Regions from separate parts of the Sodalis sp. C49 genome, predicted to be linked through region 2. Evidence: predicted binding sites of a transcription regulator. Region 2 holds the regulator's gene; the other holds the start of a gene.
What was found. The regulator LexA, encoded in region 2, represses DNA repair genes until DNA is damaged. The targets are predictions, from matches to a motif close to TNCTGTATGTACATACAGNA.
Positions count from the first base shown of each region.

Region 1: a site for LexA is predicted at 1,633-1,652, ahead of ABUK12_RS08780 (DNA translocase FtsK 4TM domain-containing protein). Genes of this name have one in related genera too.

Region 1 is NZ_CP163303.1:1,949,344-1,957,499, forward strand. Features, by position in the region: gene ABUK12_RS08780 (DNA translocase FtsK 4TM domain-containing protein) at 1-1,548, opposite strand, end outside; gene lrp (leucine-responsive transcriptional regulator Lrp) at 1,693-2,187, opposite strand; gene trxB (thioredoxin-disulfide reductase) at 2,620-3,588, shown strand; gene cydD (heme ABC transporter permease/ATP-binding protein CydD) at 4,120-5,883, shown strand; gene cydC (heme ABC transporter ATP-binding protein/permease CydC) at 5,886-7,613, shown strand; gene aat (leucyl/phenylalanyl-tRNA--protein transferase) at 7,658-8,156, shown strand, end outside.
Region 2 is NZ_CP163303.1:3,341,203-3,349,358, forward strand. Features, by position in the region: gene pspG (envelope stress response protein PspG) at 1-39, opposite strand, end outside; gene dusA (tRNA dihydrouridine(20/20a) synthase DusA) at 332-1,369, opposite strand; gene rcsA (transcriptional regulator RcsA) at 1,798-2,427, shown strand; gene zur (zinc uptake transcriptional repressor Zur) at 2,592-3,101, shown strand; gene ABUK12_RS15030 (CsbD family protein) at 3,323-3,532, opposite strand; gene lexA (transcriptional repressor LexA) at 3,938-4,546, opposite strand; gene ABUK12_RS15040 (diacylglycerol kinase) at 4,667-5,035, opposite strand; gene plsB (glycerol-3-phosphate 1-O-acyltransferase PlsB) at 5,161-7,620, shown strand; gene ubiA (4-hydroxybenzoate octaprenyltransferase) at 7,669-8,156, opposite strand, start outside.

The DNA.
Region 1 (8,156 bases), 1.4 Mb from region 2:
CTGCCGGCGTTGAAATTCGGCGGCCAGCTGCTGTTGCTGCCAGGCGTCTTCTTCCTCGTCGTCGCCCTCGGTCCCGGCCGCGCCATAGCGTTGTTCCTGCTGCTGCAGAAATTCCTGGTGCAGCGCCGACTGCTGGGCGGCGGCTTGTTCTTCCTCGGACTGCGGCGCCTGCGACAGCGCGTCTTCTTCCTGCGGGTGTTGCTGCGCCGTCGCCGTCGCGTTGCGCTGCGACGGCAGCTTGATGCCAAACGAGGCAAGCTCCCGGCGCGTGGGGATGCGTACCCGGTTAGGACGCGGCAATTCAGGACCGATGCCCTGCTTGACCTGCGGATTTTCGTCGCTGGTGGCGCTGAACGCCGGCATAAAGGTCAGCGCGGCGGCGTCATAAGGCGGCGTGGAAGCAGTGACCTGCCCGCTGCTGCGCTGCGCCACGTTGAAATCGTATGGCGTGTGCGATTCGTCACCGTCGTGCTGCCAGTCGCCCATCTGCGGACCATCATCGTCTTCATCGGGAAAGCCGCCCTGGGAAGGAGGAACGGACGGTGCGTCCGGCAACTCAAAACGATATTGCGGGATAGCCTGCGCGGACGCCGACTGGGGGGCCGGCGCGGCGGGCTGCTGGGAGTAGACGGCGGCAGGCGCGGGGCCGGCCGCAGGGGCCGCCACCGGCGGCGACACCGCGCCCGGCGGCGTGACGGCCAGCGGGTCGCCGGTCTGCTCGGCGAGCTCCGGATGGCTGGACGTGGCGGAAGGCCCCGCCACCGTGCCGATAGCCGCGGGAGCGGCATCAGGCTTGGTCCCGGCGGCATCAGGGCCGGAGGTCGCCAGCAGCGGGTCAAGCGCGTCCAACGCTTCGGCGCGGACCGCGTCGTCCCCTGCGGCCTCCAGGTCTTCGTCATCGTACTCGTCGTCGTAGTCCCGCTCGTCGCGGCGGGAGCGGTTCGACATAAATGTCAGGCAACCCATGACCACGCCGCCGATTTTTTCGGCAATGGTGAGCCAGGACCAGCCGGTAAACAGGGTCAGGCCGGACGCCCATACGCAGAGCAGGGTCAGGGTGGCGCCGATGCCGTTAAACCACGGCAGCATGGCGTTGCTGAGCAGGCTGCCGATCACGCCGCCCGAGGCAAAGTAATAGAGATCGTCGACATTGAGCGCGGCCAGGCCGCATGAGGTCAGGATCAGCGCCAGCGTCCCAATCAGCCGCAGCGACAGGGCAAAATAGTCCACATAGTCCTGCTCTTCCCGCTGGCGAAACGACGTCCAGCAGAAAATCAGCATCAGCGGCGGAAGGGCATAGGCCAGCACGCCGAAGGTGAAGAACAGCGTATCGGCAAACCAGGCGCCGATGCCGCCCCCCAGGTTATGGATAGGACCATGCCAGGCAGTTTGCGACCAACTGGGGTCGGAAGGGTTGAAACTGACCAGGGAAATCATCAAATAGAGGGCAAAAATCGCCATGACAATCAGAACAGCCTCGAGTAACCGGCGACTGCTGCTGAGCGTTTTCAATTCAACTTCTTTATCTTCTGTATATTCCTGGCTCAAGAAAGGCTCTCCAGGGTTATCTATGCCGATATAACCGATATAATAGCTTAATAACAGCGCCGGCCGTCATGCCGCCGGCGCTGAAACTGTATGAATGCACAGGAGTGTAACCATAAAACGTGAAATTTGCACCTGTGTTATGACTTAGCGTGTCTTAATGACCAGCCGGTTGCTCTGCTTCACTTCTTCCATCACCACGTAGGTACGCGTATCGTTGACCCCCGGCAGGCGCAACAGCGTCTCGCCCAGCAGTTTACGATAGGCCGACATATCAGGCACCCGCGTTTTCAGCAGATAGTCGAAATCACCCGAAACCAAATGGCATTCCTGAATTTCTTCCAGCTTTTGTACGGCGGTATTGAATTGCTCAAACACATCGGGCGCACCCCGGTTAAGGGTAATCTCCACAAACACCAGTAAAGACGCATCAAGATAATGTGGATTAAGTAAAGCGGTATACCCTTGGATGAAACCCTGGCGCTCAAGACGGCGCACGCGTTCCAGGCAAGGTGTTGGGGATAATCCAACCCGTTTAGAAAGTTCGACGTTTGATATCCGGCCATCCTTTTGCAACTCATTGAGGATGTTACGGTCAATACGATCGAGATCCTTTCCCGGGCGCTTTTTATTGTCTACCATTATTATTGTCTCTCTTAGTACCTTCCCTGTGCTTGCCACACCCCTGCCGACTTCAATGTATCAGGGTTTGCTTTAAGACCCGTTGTCTGTTTTATTTTAGGGCCAACTGTTTCAACTGCCTTGCTAACTGCCTGTCCGAAACCAACGCATCATTTTCCTTACCCTGATGTTTTCGCAAAAGCGCAGCGTATTGTCAAAGTAAAACGATAAAAATCAGAACAACATGCCGATTAAATCCTGCGGAAACACATTGTCCGGGGCTTAAGGGCTCTTTTTAGCCCGATAATGTCCTAATTGATGGTAAAATCCGCCTATCGATAGTCCATAACGATGATAAAAATCGCCAACAACTTTTTGCATCCTTTTCATTGTCTGGTAACTTTCTTATCATCGACGAGTTGGGATCTAAGCGGTGAGTTAAACGAGGAAAATATGTCTACGGCGAAACACAGTAAATTAATTATCCTGGGGTCGGGACCGGCGGGATATACCGCCGCGGTTTATGCCGCCCGCGCCAACCTGCATCCGGTGCTGATAACCGGTATGGAACAAGGCGGCCAGCTGACCACCACCACCGAGGTCGAGAACTGGCCGGGCGATCCGGAAGGGCTGACCGGGCCTTCGCTGATGGAGCGCATGTACGCCCACGCCGTAAAATTCAACACCGAAATCATTTTCGATCATATTAACCAGGTCGATTTACAAAACCGCCCTTTCCGGCTGACCGGCGATACCGGTGAATTTACCTGTGACGCCCTGATTATCGCCACCGGCGCATCCGCGCGCTATATCGGCCTGCCGTCGGAGGAAGCCTATAAGGGCAAAGGCGTATCCGCCTGCGCCACCTGCGACGGTTTCTTCTACCGCCAGCAAAAAGTCGCGGTGGTCGGCGGCGGCAATACGGCCGTGGAAGAAGCGCTGTATCTGTCCAATATCGCCACCGAGGTGCATCTGATCCACCGGCGCGATATCTTCCGCGCGGAAAAAATCCTCATCGATCGCCTGATGGATAAGGTCGCCAGCGGCAGTATCGTGCTGCATACCGGCCGCACCCTGGAAGAAGTGGTGGGAGATGAAATGGGCGTGACCGGCGTGCGGCTGAAGAACGTCGTCAGCGGCGTGGTCGACACGCTGGCGGTCGCCGGCGTATTTATCGCCATCGGTCATCATCCCAATACGGCGATTTTCGGCAACCAGCTGGAGCTGGAGAACGGCTATATCCGCGTACAGTCCGGTATTGCGGGCAACGCCACCCAGACCAGCATTCCGGGCGTATTTGCCGCGGGCGACGTGATGGACCATATCTACCGCCAGGCGATTACCTCGGCCGGCACCGGCTGCATGGCGGCGCTGGACGCTGAACGTTATCTGGACGGGTTGGTGCCGGTAAACGATCGGTAAGGGCGTTTCGAGGCGCGGCGTTGATGCGCGGTTCCTGTCGCCACAACCAGCCCGTTTTTTGGACCGCCCGGGACGCGCTCCCGGCGCGACCCTGAGCTTGAGCCGCTCCCGGCGGCTCATCCAGCCGGGCTTTGTGCCGCCAGCGCACGCTATGCCGTTACAACGTCAAAACCACTGTTTGCAACGTTAACGCTTTCTTTTTGTTTTATGTGATATTTGATACCGGGAGGGGATGGCGCTACTGCCATCCCCTTGTCGCATGCCGGCGCCCGGCATACCATGAAAACGCCCAACTTATGGCATGCGAAAAAGCGGCAGAATTTCATATCCCCACGGCGCCGTCCAGTCGGCTGAAATGCCGTTGCGCCCGCAGGCAAAGGTCCCCTGATAAATGTCATTATTATTTTCACCTCCGCCGCAACAGGGTAATATGTCGGCACGCTGGAGAACGCCTGCCCTTTTCCGGCTTTTCGCTTCCCCACATGGGATTTTCGACTTACATACACATCACACCGGCTGAAATTGTCTTCAATGAATAAAAACCGACAGCAAGTGCTTGTCCGCTGGCTCAAGTCGCAAAGCGCGCTGGTAAAGCGCTGGCTTCGTTTCTCTTTACTGCTGGGCCTGCTGAGCGGCCTGGTTATCATCGCCCAGGCCTGGGTATTGGCTTATCTGCTGCAGGCGCTGATTGTCGGGCAGCAGCCGCGCGAGGCGCTTACGGGCTGGTTTATCGCCATGGCGGCGCTGTTTGCGCTGCGGGCGTTGGCAGGCTGGCTGCGCGAGCGGGTCGGTTTTATCGCCGGACAGGTGCTGAGACGGGAAATACGCCGCCAGGTGCTGGATCGGCTGGAACTGCTGGGCCCCGCCTGGATCCAGGGCAAACCCGCCGGCAGTTGGAGCAGCCTTCTGCTTGAGCAGATTGAGGACATGCAGGATTATTATGCGCGCTATCTGCCGCAGATGTATCTGGCGGGCCTGGTGCCGCTGCTGATTTTACTGGCGGTGTTCCCGGTGAACTGGATGGCCGGGCTGATATTATTTTGCACCGCGCCGCTGATCCCCTTGTTTATGGCGCTGGTGGGGATGGGCGCCGCCGACGCCAACCGCCGCAACTTCCTGGCGCTGGCCCGGCTGTCGGGCTATTTCCTCGATCGCCTGCGCGGCCTGGACACGCTAAGACTGTTTGATCGCGCGCAGGCGGAAACCGAGCATATCAGCCGCGCCACCAACGATTTCCGTTTACGTACCATGGAAGTCCTGCGGCTGGCGTTTCTTTCCTCCGGCGTGCTGGAATTTTTTGCCTCGATTTCCATTGCGGTGGTGGCGGTGTATTTTGGCTTTTCGTATCTCGGCGAGCTTCACTTCGGCAGCTACGGCACCGGCGTCACCTTGTTCGCCGGTTTCCTGGTCTTGATACTGGCGCCGGAGTTTTTTCAGCCGCTGCGGGATTTAGGCGCTTTTTACCACGCCAAGGCCCAGGCGGTGGGCGCGGCGGAATCGCTGGTTGCCTTTCTCGAGACCGACGTGCAGTCGCAGGGCGCGGGTCTCGCCGCGCCCGTCCTGGGCCCCATCGGCCTGCGCGCCGAACAGCTGGTCATCATGGCGCCGGACGGCACGGCGCTGGCCGGCCCGCTGAATTTCACGCTGGAACCCGGCCGGCGATTGGCCATCGTCGGGCAAAGCGGGGCCGGCAAAAGTTCGCTGTTACATGTGCTGTTGGGATTCCTGCCCTACCAGGGTTCATTGCGCGTTAACGGCCATGAGCTGCGCGACCTGTCGCCGTCGCATTGGCGCAGCCAACTGAGCTGGATCAGCCAAGACCCGTTCCTGCCCGCGCCGACGCTGAAGGATAATATCCTGCTCGGGCGGCCCGACGCGGATGCCGCCGTTCTAAAACAGGCGGTGGAGCAGGCCTATATCAGCGAATTTTTACCGCTGCTGCCGCAGGGACTGGATACCGTGCTTGGCGACAATGCCGCGCGCCTGTCCGTCGGTCAGGCGCAGCGTGTCGCCCTGGGACGCGCCCTGCTGCAATCCCCGGCGCTGATGCTGCTCGACGAACCGACCGCCAGCCTGGACGCCCACAGCGAAAAGCTGGTCACGGCGGCGCTGAACCGGGCATCCCGGCGGCACACCACGATACTGGTCACCCATCAACTGGCGGATATCCGCGATTTCGATGATATCTGGGTCATGGGCAACGGCCAAATCGTGCAGCAGGGACGCTATGCGCAGTTGGCCTCTTTACCCGGCCCCTTTGCCGACCTGCTGGCCTATCGTCGCGGAGGACTCTGACTATGCGCGTATTATTCCCCTTCCTGGCCCTGTATCGCCGCCATGCCGGCCAGATTGCCCTGGGCATGCTCCTGGCCATCGTCACGCTGCTGGCCAGCATCGGCCTGCTCAGCCTGTCCGGCTGGTTCCTGGCCGGCTCGGCGCTGGCGGGCATGGCTGGCTTATACAGCTTTAACTATATGCTGCCGGCCGCCGGGGTGCGCGGCGCAGCCATAACCCGCACCGCCGGCCGCTGGGCGGAACGGGTGGTCAGCCATGACGCCACTTTCCGCGTCTTGCAGCATTTGCGCATCTACACCTTTCAAAAAATCCTGCCGCTTTCCCCCGGCGCGCTGGCCGGTTTTCGCCAGGCGGAGCTGCTTAACCGCCTTGTGGCGGATGTCGATACCCTGGATCACCTCTATTTACGCGTCCTCTCGCCCCTGCTGAGCGCTTTTGTGGTGATTCTGGTGGTCACCGTGGGGCTAAGCTGGCTCGACGCCTCCCTGGCCCTGACATTGGGCGCAATCATGCTGGCGGTGCTGCTGATCGTCCCTCCGCTGTTCTATCGGGCCGGGAAGCCGGTGGGGGAAGCGCTAACCCGGCTGCGCGCCGATTACCGGCAGCACCTGGCCACCTGGCTGCAGGGCAATGCCGAACTAACGGTTTACGGCGCCGCCGCGCGCTACCGCGGGCAATTGGACGAGACTGAACGGCGCTGGCAGCAACGTCAGCGGCAGCAGGCCAACCTGGCCGCCCTGGCGCAGGGGATGCTGACGCTGATAACCGGCATGGCGGTCACCTTGATTTTGTGGCTTGCCGCCGCCGGCATCGGCGGCGACAGTCATCCCGGCGCGCTGATTGCGTTGTTCGTGTTTACCACGCTGGCGGCGTTCGAAGCGCTTGGCCCGGTAGCCGGCGCCTTTCAGCATCTCGGCCAGGTTATCGCCTCGGCTGGACGTATCGCCGACGTCATCGGCCGCGACCCGGCGGTGGTTTTCCCGGCCGGCGGACCGGCGGCCGGCGGCGATGCCGCGCTGGTTCTCGACGCCGTCGGTTTCCGTTATCCCGATCAGCCGCTGCCGGCGGTTGCCGGGGTGTCGTTGCGGATAAACGCGGGAGAACATATCGCCATCCTGGGCCACACCGGCAGCGGCAAATCCACCCTGCTGCAATTGCTGACCCGCGCCTGGGACGTGGACCGCGGGCAAATTCTGTTAAACGGTCAATCCCTGGCGCGCTGGAGTGAACCGGCGCTGCGCGCCATGATGAGCGTGGTGCCCCAGCGGGTGCATATTTTCAACGCCACGCTGCGCGACAATCTGCTGTTGGGCGCGGCCCAGGCGGACGACGCGCGGCTGGCCCATATCCTTTCGCTTCTGGGGCTGGACAAGCTCCTGGAAAACCAAGGCCTCGACGCCTGGCTGGGCGAAGGCGGACGGCAGTTATCCGGTGGTGAACAGCGGCGGCTCGGCATCGCCCGCGCCCTGCTCCACGACGCGCCGCTGCTGCTGCTCGACGAACCGACCGAAGGGCTGGACGCCGCCACCGAACGGCGTGTATTGGACGCGTTGCATCAGTTGGGCCGTGCCAAGACCCTGGTGATTATCACCCATCGGCTGCAGGGCCTGGATATGATGGATAGAATTTATGTCATGGATCGGGGCGGGATCGCTGAACAAGGCTCCCATGCGACGCTGATGGCGGAAAAGGGGCGGTATTTTCGTTATCACTCTCCGGGTGGCGTATAATTATCGCTAAAGCGGACGGTTGAGGAGAATAAAAAATAAGCGCTATGCGACTGTACCGGCTTTCTCCGGATTCAATACGATTTCCCGCGCCGACATCCGCGCTGCATGAACCCAACGGGCTGTTGGCCTTCGGCGGGGATCTTTCCCCCGAGCGCCTGCTGGCCGCCTATCAACTGGGCATTTTTCCCTGGTACTCGCCGGGGGATGCCATCTTGTGGTGGTCGCCGGATCCCCGCGCGGTGCTGTTCCCGGAGGAATTCCATATCAGCCGCAGCCTGAAACGTTTTCTCAGGCACAGCCCGTTTCGCGTTACGCTCAACCAGGCGTTTGCCGAGGTGATCGCCGCCTGCGCCGAACGGGGCATAGAAGGCACCTGGATTGGCCCCGAGGTGGTTTTGGCCTATCGCCGCCTGCATGCCCTTGGACAGGCTCACTCGGTGGAAGTCTGGCAGGGCGATGAACTGGTGGGCGGTATGTACGGCGTGGCGCAGGGCGCCCTGTTCTGCGGCGAATCCATGTTCAGCCGCCGGGACAACGCGTCCA
Region 2 (8,156 bases):
CATGAAAAAGAATGCGATGACAAAGACGAATTCCACCATTACAGGCTCCTGAAATCGGGGTGACACAGCAGGCTGGACCTTCTGCGCCTATTGCGATGATAATAAACATATTACAAAAATCGTGCCAATAAAGTAGCGCGCCAGACCATTGAAAAATAATGAAAAATAGTGTTGTGCTCAAAGCAGGAATGGTATTTTTGACTAATTAATAGTTATTATCGCCGCTATCAGCAGCCTCAATCCCGCGCCATGGCCACAATAGCCCTCATGACGCGCTTTCGCCCCCGGCGGCGCATGGCGGTACCCATTGGCTGGGGGCAGCCGGCAAAAGTTATTCGGCAACGCACCGCATCGGTTCAGCTTTTGCCACTTTGGCCAATGCCTGACGTACCACCTCAATACCGGCGCCGGGCTTGTGGGCGTTTTCGCTCAGATGACGTCGCCATTGCCGCGCGCCCGGCACGCCCTGGAATATCCCAAGCATATGGCGGGTGATATGGCCGAGGTAAGTGCCGTTCGCCAGCTCGCGTTCCATATAAGGAAACATGGCTTCCACCACCGCTGTCATGGTGTCATGGGGATCAACGACACCAAATAACCGGCTGTCCACCTGGCACAGCATACCGGGATTCTGGTAGGCCTCGCGTCCTATCATCACGCCATCCAGGCAGCTCAGATGCCGCTGGGCGTCGTCAAGCGTCGTGATGCCGCCATTAATGGCAAACGTCAAGGAAGGAAAATCGCGTTTTAGCTGATAGACGCGTTCATAATCCAGCGGCGGTATCTCGCGATTTTCCTTCGGGCTCAGCCCCGATAGCCACGCCTTACGCGCATGGATAATAAAGGTCTCGCAGCCGCCCTGCTCAGCCACAGTCTGGATAAACTCGCACAAGAATTCATAACTATCCTGTTCGTCTATACCAATACGGGTTTTCACTGTCACCGGAATCGACACCGCCGAGCGCATAGCGGCGATACAATGGGCCACCCGCTCGCGCTCAGCCATCAGGCAGGCGCCGAAGCGGCCGTTTTGTACCCGGTCGGAAGGGCAGCCGACATTAAGATTAATTTCGTCATAACCGCGCAGCGCGCCCATGCGCGCGCATTGCGCCAATGCATCCGGCTCGCTGCCGCCCAATTGCAACGCCACCGGATGCTCGGCCTCGTTATAGGCCAGGTAGTCGCCCTTGCCGTATAGCAATGCGCCGGTGGTCACCATCTCCGTATACAGCAATGCATGACGGGTCAGCTGGCGCAGAAAATAGCGGCAGTGACGATCGGTCCAGTCCAGCATCGGCGCGACGGAAAAGCGCTGCGGGGAAAATGGCGCTACGGCCAGCCGGCTGTTAGCCTCGGTTGAAAATGTCATAACGTCATATGCAGGCATAAAAATGGGTTTAAGGAATACAGGGAGATTATCTGTGTAGTGTATCACAGAAACCCTATTAGGTAGCGAACACCCCATGCGGCGATTCATCAACCATGTTAATGTTTAATTCTTACTAAACATAGGTAAATGTTTAAAGATTGTTAAATAATTATGCTTCCAGAATGCGTGAAAAGGCCACGGCGTCTCAAATAAGCACCATTTCATCCCAATACCTCCCCAAGTGATTTACAAAGCGATCATAATCATTTATCACATGATCTTAATTCAAATTTATCCAGCCATGCTGATAAAAGGTTGAAAAATGATAAATCGATATAGACAGTAATTTTTATATTTTAATATTCCCCTATGTCATTTTTTATCCGAATCCTTTTTATTTCAGGATGAATCTAATTGCAGATATTATTATGACAGTATTTATACTCGATCCTTGCACTTATACTAAATGCGCGCTTAAAAGCTCATTGTCGGCAAGCGGTATCAAAGGCGCCATTCGCGATGTGGACAATATCAGCACGTTGCGAATGAGATGCAAAAACGCCAATCCTTCGATAGTTTTTATTAATCAAAACTCTTATCAGTATCAAGGGGATGGAGAAGGATTAAAATCCATTATTGACGAACGGCCTTTGACGCTTTTTTTTATTTTCATTGGTAATGAGAATATTAAGTTCCATGATTTCGTGCCAATCAGGGATAATGTGATTATTTTATCAAAATTTATAAAGATCAGCACATTATTAATGATAATCCGTTACTTTATGGACACCAAAGCCTGGCGCAATGACGATTCCGCCATCGGGTTCTCTCCGCTGCGTTTTAGCAAGACCGAAGTAGAAATTTTAACCATGTGGATGTCAGGTTATGACACCATGTATATCTGTACCCAATTGCACATTAAAGAAAAAACGCTTTCTTCTCACAAAATAAATATTAAGCGGAAAACCAAGGCCAGTAATAAACAGGTGATATACCATTTAATTGCTATTGCCAACAGCGTCACAGATAGTATCAATATCCGTTATCCCGTTTGCTGAAAACCAGCGGCTCCGTTCGAACGCCACAGCTAAAGAAACCTGCCCCCGATCCCCGTCCCCTCACCCTTTTGCCGGTGACAATATGGGTTAAAACACGCCAATATTCGGCGTTTTTCCGCCTTCATGATAAGATAGAGGGCGGAAATCAGCAGTGGGGAAACGCTATGAATACCACCGATCAGTCTCAATTGCTCAGCCAGGCTGAACAATTATGTGAGCAACGCAACGTGCGCCTGACGCCACAGCGACTGGAAGTGTTGCGCCTGATGACACAGCAGGATGGCGCGATCAGTGCTTACGACCTGCTTGATCTGCTGCGGGCGACGGAACCGCAGGCAAAGCCGCCGACAATTTACCGCGCGCTGGATTTCCTTCTGGAACAAGGTTTTATCCATAGAGTGGAATCCACTAACAGCTTTGTTCTTTGCCACCATTTTGAGCAGCCCAGTCACACCTCCGCCTTCTTTATCTGCGATCGCTGCGGCCAGGTGACTGAACAATCAACCGAAGGCATTGAAGATATTTTGCAAAAAATGGCGCAAGCCACGGGTTTCGCCATGCGCCATAATGTCGTCGAGGCACACGGATTTTGTACCTTATGCGCCGAAGTGCAAGCTTGTGACAATCCCCAGGACTGCGGACACGATCATAGCGTAGCGATAAAGAAACGCTAGCGTCCCATTTTGGCTTTTACAAGAACCCGGGAGCAAATGACGTTTATTATGGCTGAAGTGAGATAACGCGTTTGGTTAATACATTGGAGAGGCGGCAAAACAGGGGAATGCTGATAGGATCATATAAAATAGGTGGTACGTCCTTGTACCTTTGGGTAGGAACACTTAAGGAAGCCATAACCGCACAGTGAATATGCATTAGTCATGATTTCCAAAAATCATTACCAACGATATTTGTTACGTGTTTCCCAGTCCTTTACTTCCGTTTCCGCGGCTTCTTTGCCGTAACCGTAACGTTCCTGGATCTTACCGATTAACTGATCGCGTTTACCTTCAACTACCGTCAGATCATCGTCAGTAAGCTTACCCCATTGTTCTTTCATTTTACCTTTGAACTGTTTCCAATTACCGCTGGCTTCATCTTTGTTCATCGGAGTTCTCCTTGGTTATCGGTTTCTCAGTCAACATCTGCCACTCCAGGTTTTGTTAGCGCATAGCGAGGACACGTATTGCGTCCCAAAACCTGCATGTCATAAGTTAACCCTATGTCTAAAGTATAGCAGGGGATTTGGCATAAGGTTTATTCAGCAGATGATTAGACCATATTGGCAGGGTTATAAACGCCGTATGGGCTATAAGGTGAAATAAAACAGTAGGTAGAAGGTATCAGCCCGTACATCGCTAATTGTAACTAAATATAAATACCGCTAGCGGCAGCGGACGCGCCGCAGCACTTTTATGGCGGCGAACCCGCATTCCGCGTCGCCGGTTATCCGCCATAAAATTCTCGCTGACGCGGGATAAGGGATATTCAGGATGCCATGGAGCACCGTGAGTTAAATCCAGTTGCCGTTGCGGATAACGCCGACCGCTAAACCTTCGATGGACATTTCCTGCTCGCGCAAATCGACAATAATGGGCGAAAACTCGCTGTTTTCCGGTAGCAACTCAACGATGTTACCGTGTCTTTTCAGGCGTTTTACCGTGACCTCGTCATTGATTCGCGCCACCACGACCTGACCGTTATGGGCATCCTGGGTTTTATGCACCGCCAGCAGATCGCCGTCCATGATGCCGATATCCTTCATGGACATGCCGCTGACACGCAGCAGGAAATCCGCGTGGGGCTTAAACAGATCGGGATCGATCTGGTAATGGCTTTCGATATGCTGTTCGGCCAGCAGGGGTTCTCCGGCGGCCACGCGGCCGATCAGCGGCAGGCCGGTTTCTTCTTCTATCAATAACCGGATGCCGCGCGAGGCGCCGGAAACGATTTCGATGGCGCCCTTGCGCGCCAGCGCCTTAAGGTGCTCTTCGGCGGCGTTAGGGGATTTAAATCCCAGACGATGCGCGATCTCCGCCCGGGTCGGCGGCATGCCGGTTTGCGCAAGATGATCGCGGATGAGGTCAAATACCTCTTGTTGTCTGGCGGTTAATGCTTTCATTCCGTCCCCTGTTTGTTTATACAGTCTTTCTGTGAGTATATACAGGTCCGCACCAATTGAAAACCACAAGCGTTGCAAAATGTGATAAAACCCTGCCGACGACCGGCCGCGCCGGCCATTTTAAGGAATATACCGCCATAACAGCGTTATCCACACGAACAGCGCCAAAACAATGGCCAGGGTCACCGCCGCCGAGCCCAGGTCCTTCGCCCGGCCAGAAAGCGGATGCAGCTCCGGCCCGATGCGATCCACCACCGCTTCAATAGCACTATTCACGATCTCAACGATCAGCACCAGCCATACCGAACCGATCAATAAAATCCGCGCCACGGGTTCTGGCTCCAGGTAACAGGCAAGGGCAATCGCCACCACGGCAACCACCACTTCCTGGCGAAAAGCGGCTTCATGCCGCCAGGCGGCGCGATATCCTTTTATGGAATAGCCCATGGCGTTAAAGATGCGCCGAAGTCCGTTGGTTTGGTTTGCCATAATTTTGCGCGCTAAAGAAAAATTGTGCCTATATTACCGTTTCTTCTCGTTCGCATCACCACAGATCTGTCGCGCGGTTTCTGGTATTCTTGTGGCGCAATGCTAACAAGAGGCTTCACGAAGATATGTCAGGCTGGCGTACTATTTATTATACGTTGTTGAATTTACCGCTCAGGCTACTGGTGCGGAGTAAAGCCATTCCCGCCAATCCCCGGCAAGAAGCCGGCTTGGACCCGCTGCGGCCAATGATGTATGTTTTGCCCTATAACTCCAAGACGGACCTGCTCACCCTGCGCGCGCAATGTCTGCAACTGGGGTTGTCCGATCCGCTGATACCGCTGGAGATCGACGGCGTCGTCTTGCCGCGCTACGTCTTTATCCACGATGGCCCCCGTATTTTTCGCTATTTTTCCGAAAAACTGGAATCCGTGAAGCTGTTTCACGATTATCTGGATTTACATCGCAATAATCCGCAGCTTGATGTCCAGATGGTGCCGGTATCCGTTATGTTCGGACGATCGCCCGGCCGTGAAGCGCAGCAGAACCAGCCGGCGCCCCAGTTGCGCCTCCTCAATGGTTTCCAGAAGTTTATCGCCGTCTTGTGGTTGGGGCGCGACAGCTTTGTGCGTTTTTCCCGTCCGCTGTCCATGCGCTATATGGCGACCGAGCATGGCACCGATAAAACCATCGCGCAGAAGCTGGCACGCGTCGCCATGATTCATTTTGCCCGCCAACGCCTGGTGGCTGTGGGGCCGCGGCTGCCTGTCCGCCAGGATTTATTCAATAAGCTGCTGGCGTCCAAGGCGATTGAAAAAGCCGTGGAGGACGAAGCCCGCGCTAAAAAAATCTCGACTGATAAAGCGCAGCAAAACGCCATCGAGCTGATGGAAGAAATTGCGGCGGATTTTTCCTATGAAGCCGTGCGCTTGTCGGATCGGGTATTAAGCTGGACCTGGAACCGGCTATACCAGGGCCTGCACGTGCGCAATGCCGAACGCGTCCGGCAACTGGCCGAGGACGGCCATGAGATTGTCTATGTGCCCTGTCACCGCAGCCATATGGATTATCTGCTGCTGTCCTATGTCCTGTATCATCAGGGGCTGGTGCCGCCGCATATCGCCGCCGGCATTAACCTGAACTTCTGGCCGGCGGGTCCGATTTTTCGTCGGCTGGGCGCGTTTTTTATCCGGCGTACCTTCAAGGGCAATAAACTTTACTCCACCATATTCCGCGAATATCTGGGTGAGTTATTTACCCGGGGTTATTCGGTGGAATATTTTATGGAAGGCGGGCGGTCGCGTACCGGGCGCCTGCTCGATCCCAAGACCGGCACATTGACCATGACCATCCAGGCGATGCTGCGCGGCGGCAACCGGCCTATTACGCTGGTGCCCATCTATGTCGGCTATGAACATGTTATGGAAGTGGCGACCTACGCCAAGGAATTACGGGGCGCCACCAAGGAAAAAGAAGGCTTTGTGCAGATGGTGCGCGGTTTACGTAAGTTACGCAACCTGGGACAGGGTTATGTCAATTTTGGCGAGCCGCTGTCGTTAAGCGCCTATCTTAACCAGCAGGTACCGCACTGGCGTGATTCCATCGACCCCATCGAAGCCCAGCGTCCCGGCTGGCTGGCGCCGGCGGTGGATGACATCGCCGCGAAAATCATGGTGCGCATTAATAACGCCGCGGCGGCAAACGCCATCAACCTGTGTTCCACGGTGTTGCTGGCCTCCCGCCAGCGTTCGTTAACCCGCGAGCAGCTTTTGCAGCAGTTGGCCTGCTATCTGGAACTGATGCGCAATGTGCCCTACGCCGATGACGTCACGGTGCCGGACACCACGGCGCAGGACCTGTTGGAGCATGCCCTGGCGATGAACAAATTCAGCGTCGAGCAGGATACCATTGGCGATATCATCTACCTGTCCCGCGAGCAGGCGGTACTGATGACCTATTACCGCAATAATATCCAGCATCTGTTTATCCTGCCCGCGTTGGTCGCCAGTATCATTATCGGCCATCCCGGCATCGATCGCGCGCAGCTGGCACGCCGTATCGATTTGCTTTACCCACTGATGAAAGCCGAGCTGTTCATGCGCTACGAGACGTCGCAGCTCGGCCCGGTCATCGACGCGCTCATCGGGGAACTGTCGCGCCAGAAGCTGATTGCCGAGCGCGAGGGGCGGTTGTTCTTGAACCCTCCGCAATCATTTACCTTGCAACTGCTGGCGGCGGGCGTGCGCGAGACATTGCAACGGTATGCCATTACCTTTTCATTGCTGCGTTTTAATCCCCGGATCAATCGCGGCACATTGGAGAAGGAAAGCCGGATTATGGCCCAGCGACTTTCGGTGTTGCATGGCATCAACGCGCCGGAGTTTTTTGATAAAGCGGTATTCTCCACCCTGGTGGCGACGCTGCGGGATGAACATTATATTAGCGACACCGGCGATGCCATCGGCGAGAAGGTCAATGAGATGAGCGAAATCCTGAGCGAACTGATGACGCCGGAGGTACAGCTGACCATTAACAGCGCCAGCCTGCTGGCCGCAACGCCGGAAGACGCTTCCCCGTCCACGGTGTAAGAAACGCAACGGGCGTATGCCGACGCATCGCCCGTCTTTACCGCGCTGCTATAAACGGCCCTGGCCGAAAAAACTCAGGGCAATACCGATAAAAATCAGCATACCCACCAGGTTATTGTTTAAAAAAGCTTTAAAACAGGCATCCCGTTCCCGCCGCGCGATCAGTTTTTGCTGATAGACAAATAACGCCCCCGCCAGCGCCAGGGACGTATAGAACATCACCCCCAGCGCAGACCGTATTCCCAGCCAGACCAGCAACAGCAGCGTCGCCGCTTGCAGCAGGCCGATAATCAGTTTGTCATGGCGCCCAAAAAGGATGGCGGTGGATTTGACGCCGATACGGATATCGTCATCGCGATCCACCATGGCGTACTGCGTATCGTACGCCACCGTCCAGAGGATATTGGCGGCAAACAGCAGCCAGCAGGAAAGAGGTAAGGACTCACTGACCGCCGCGTAGCCCATCGGTATCGACCAGCCGAACGCCGCGCCCAGCACCAGTTGCGGCAGATGGGTTACCCGCTTCATAAAGGGGT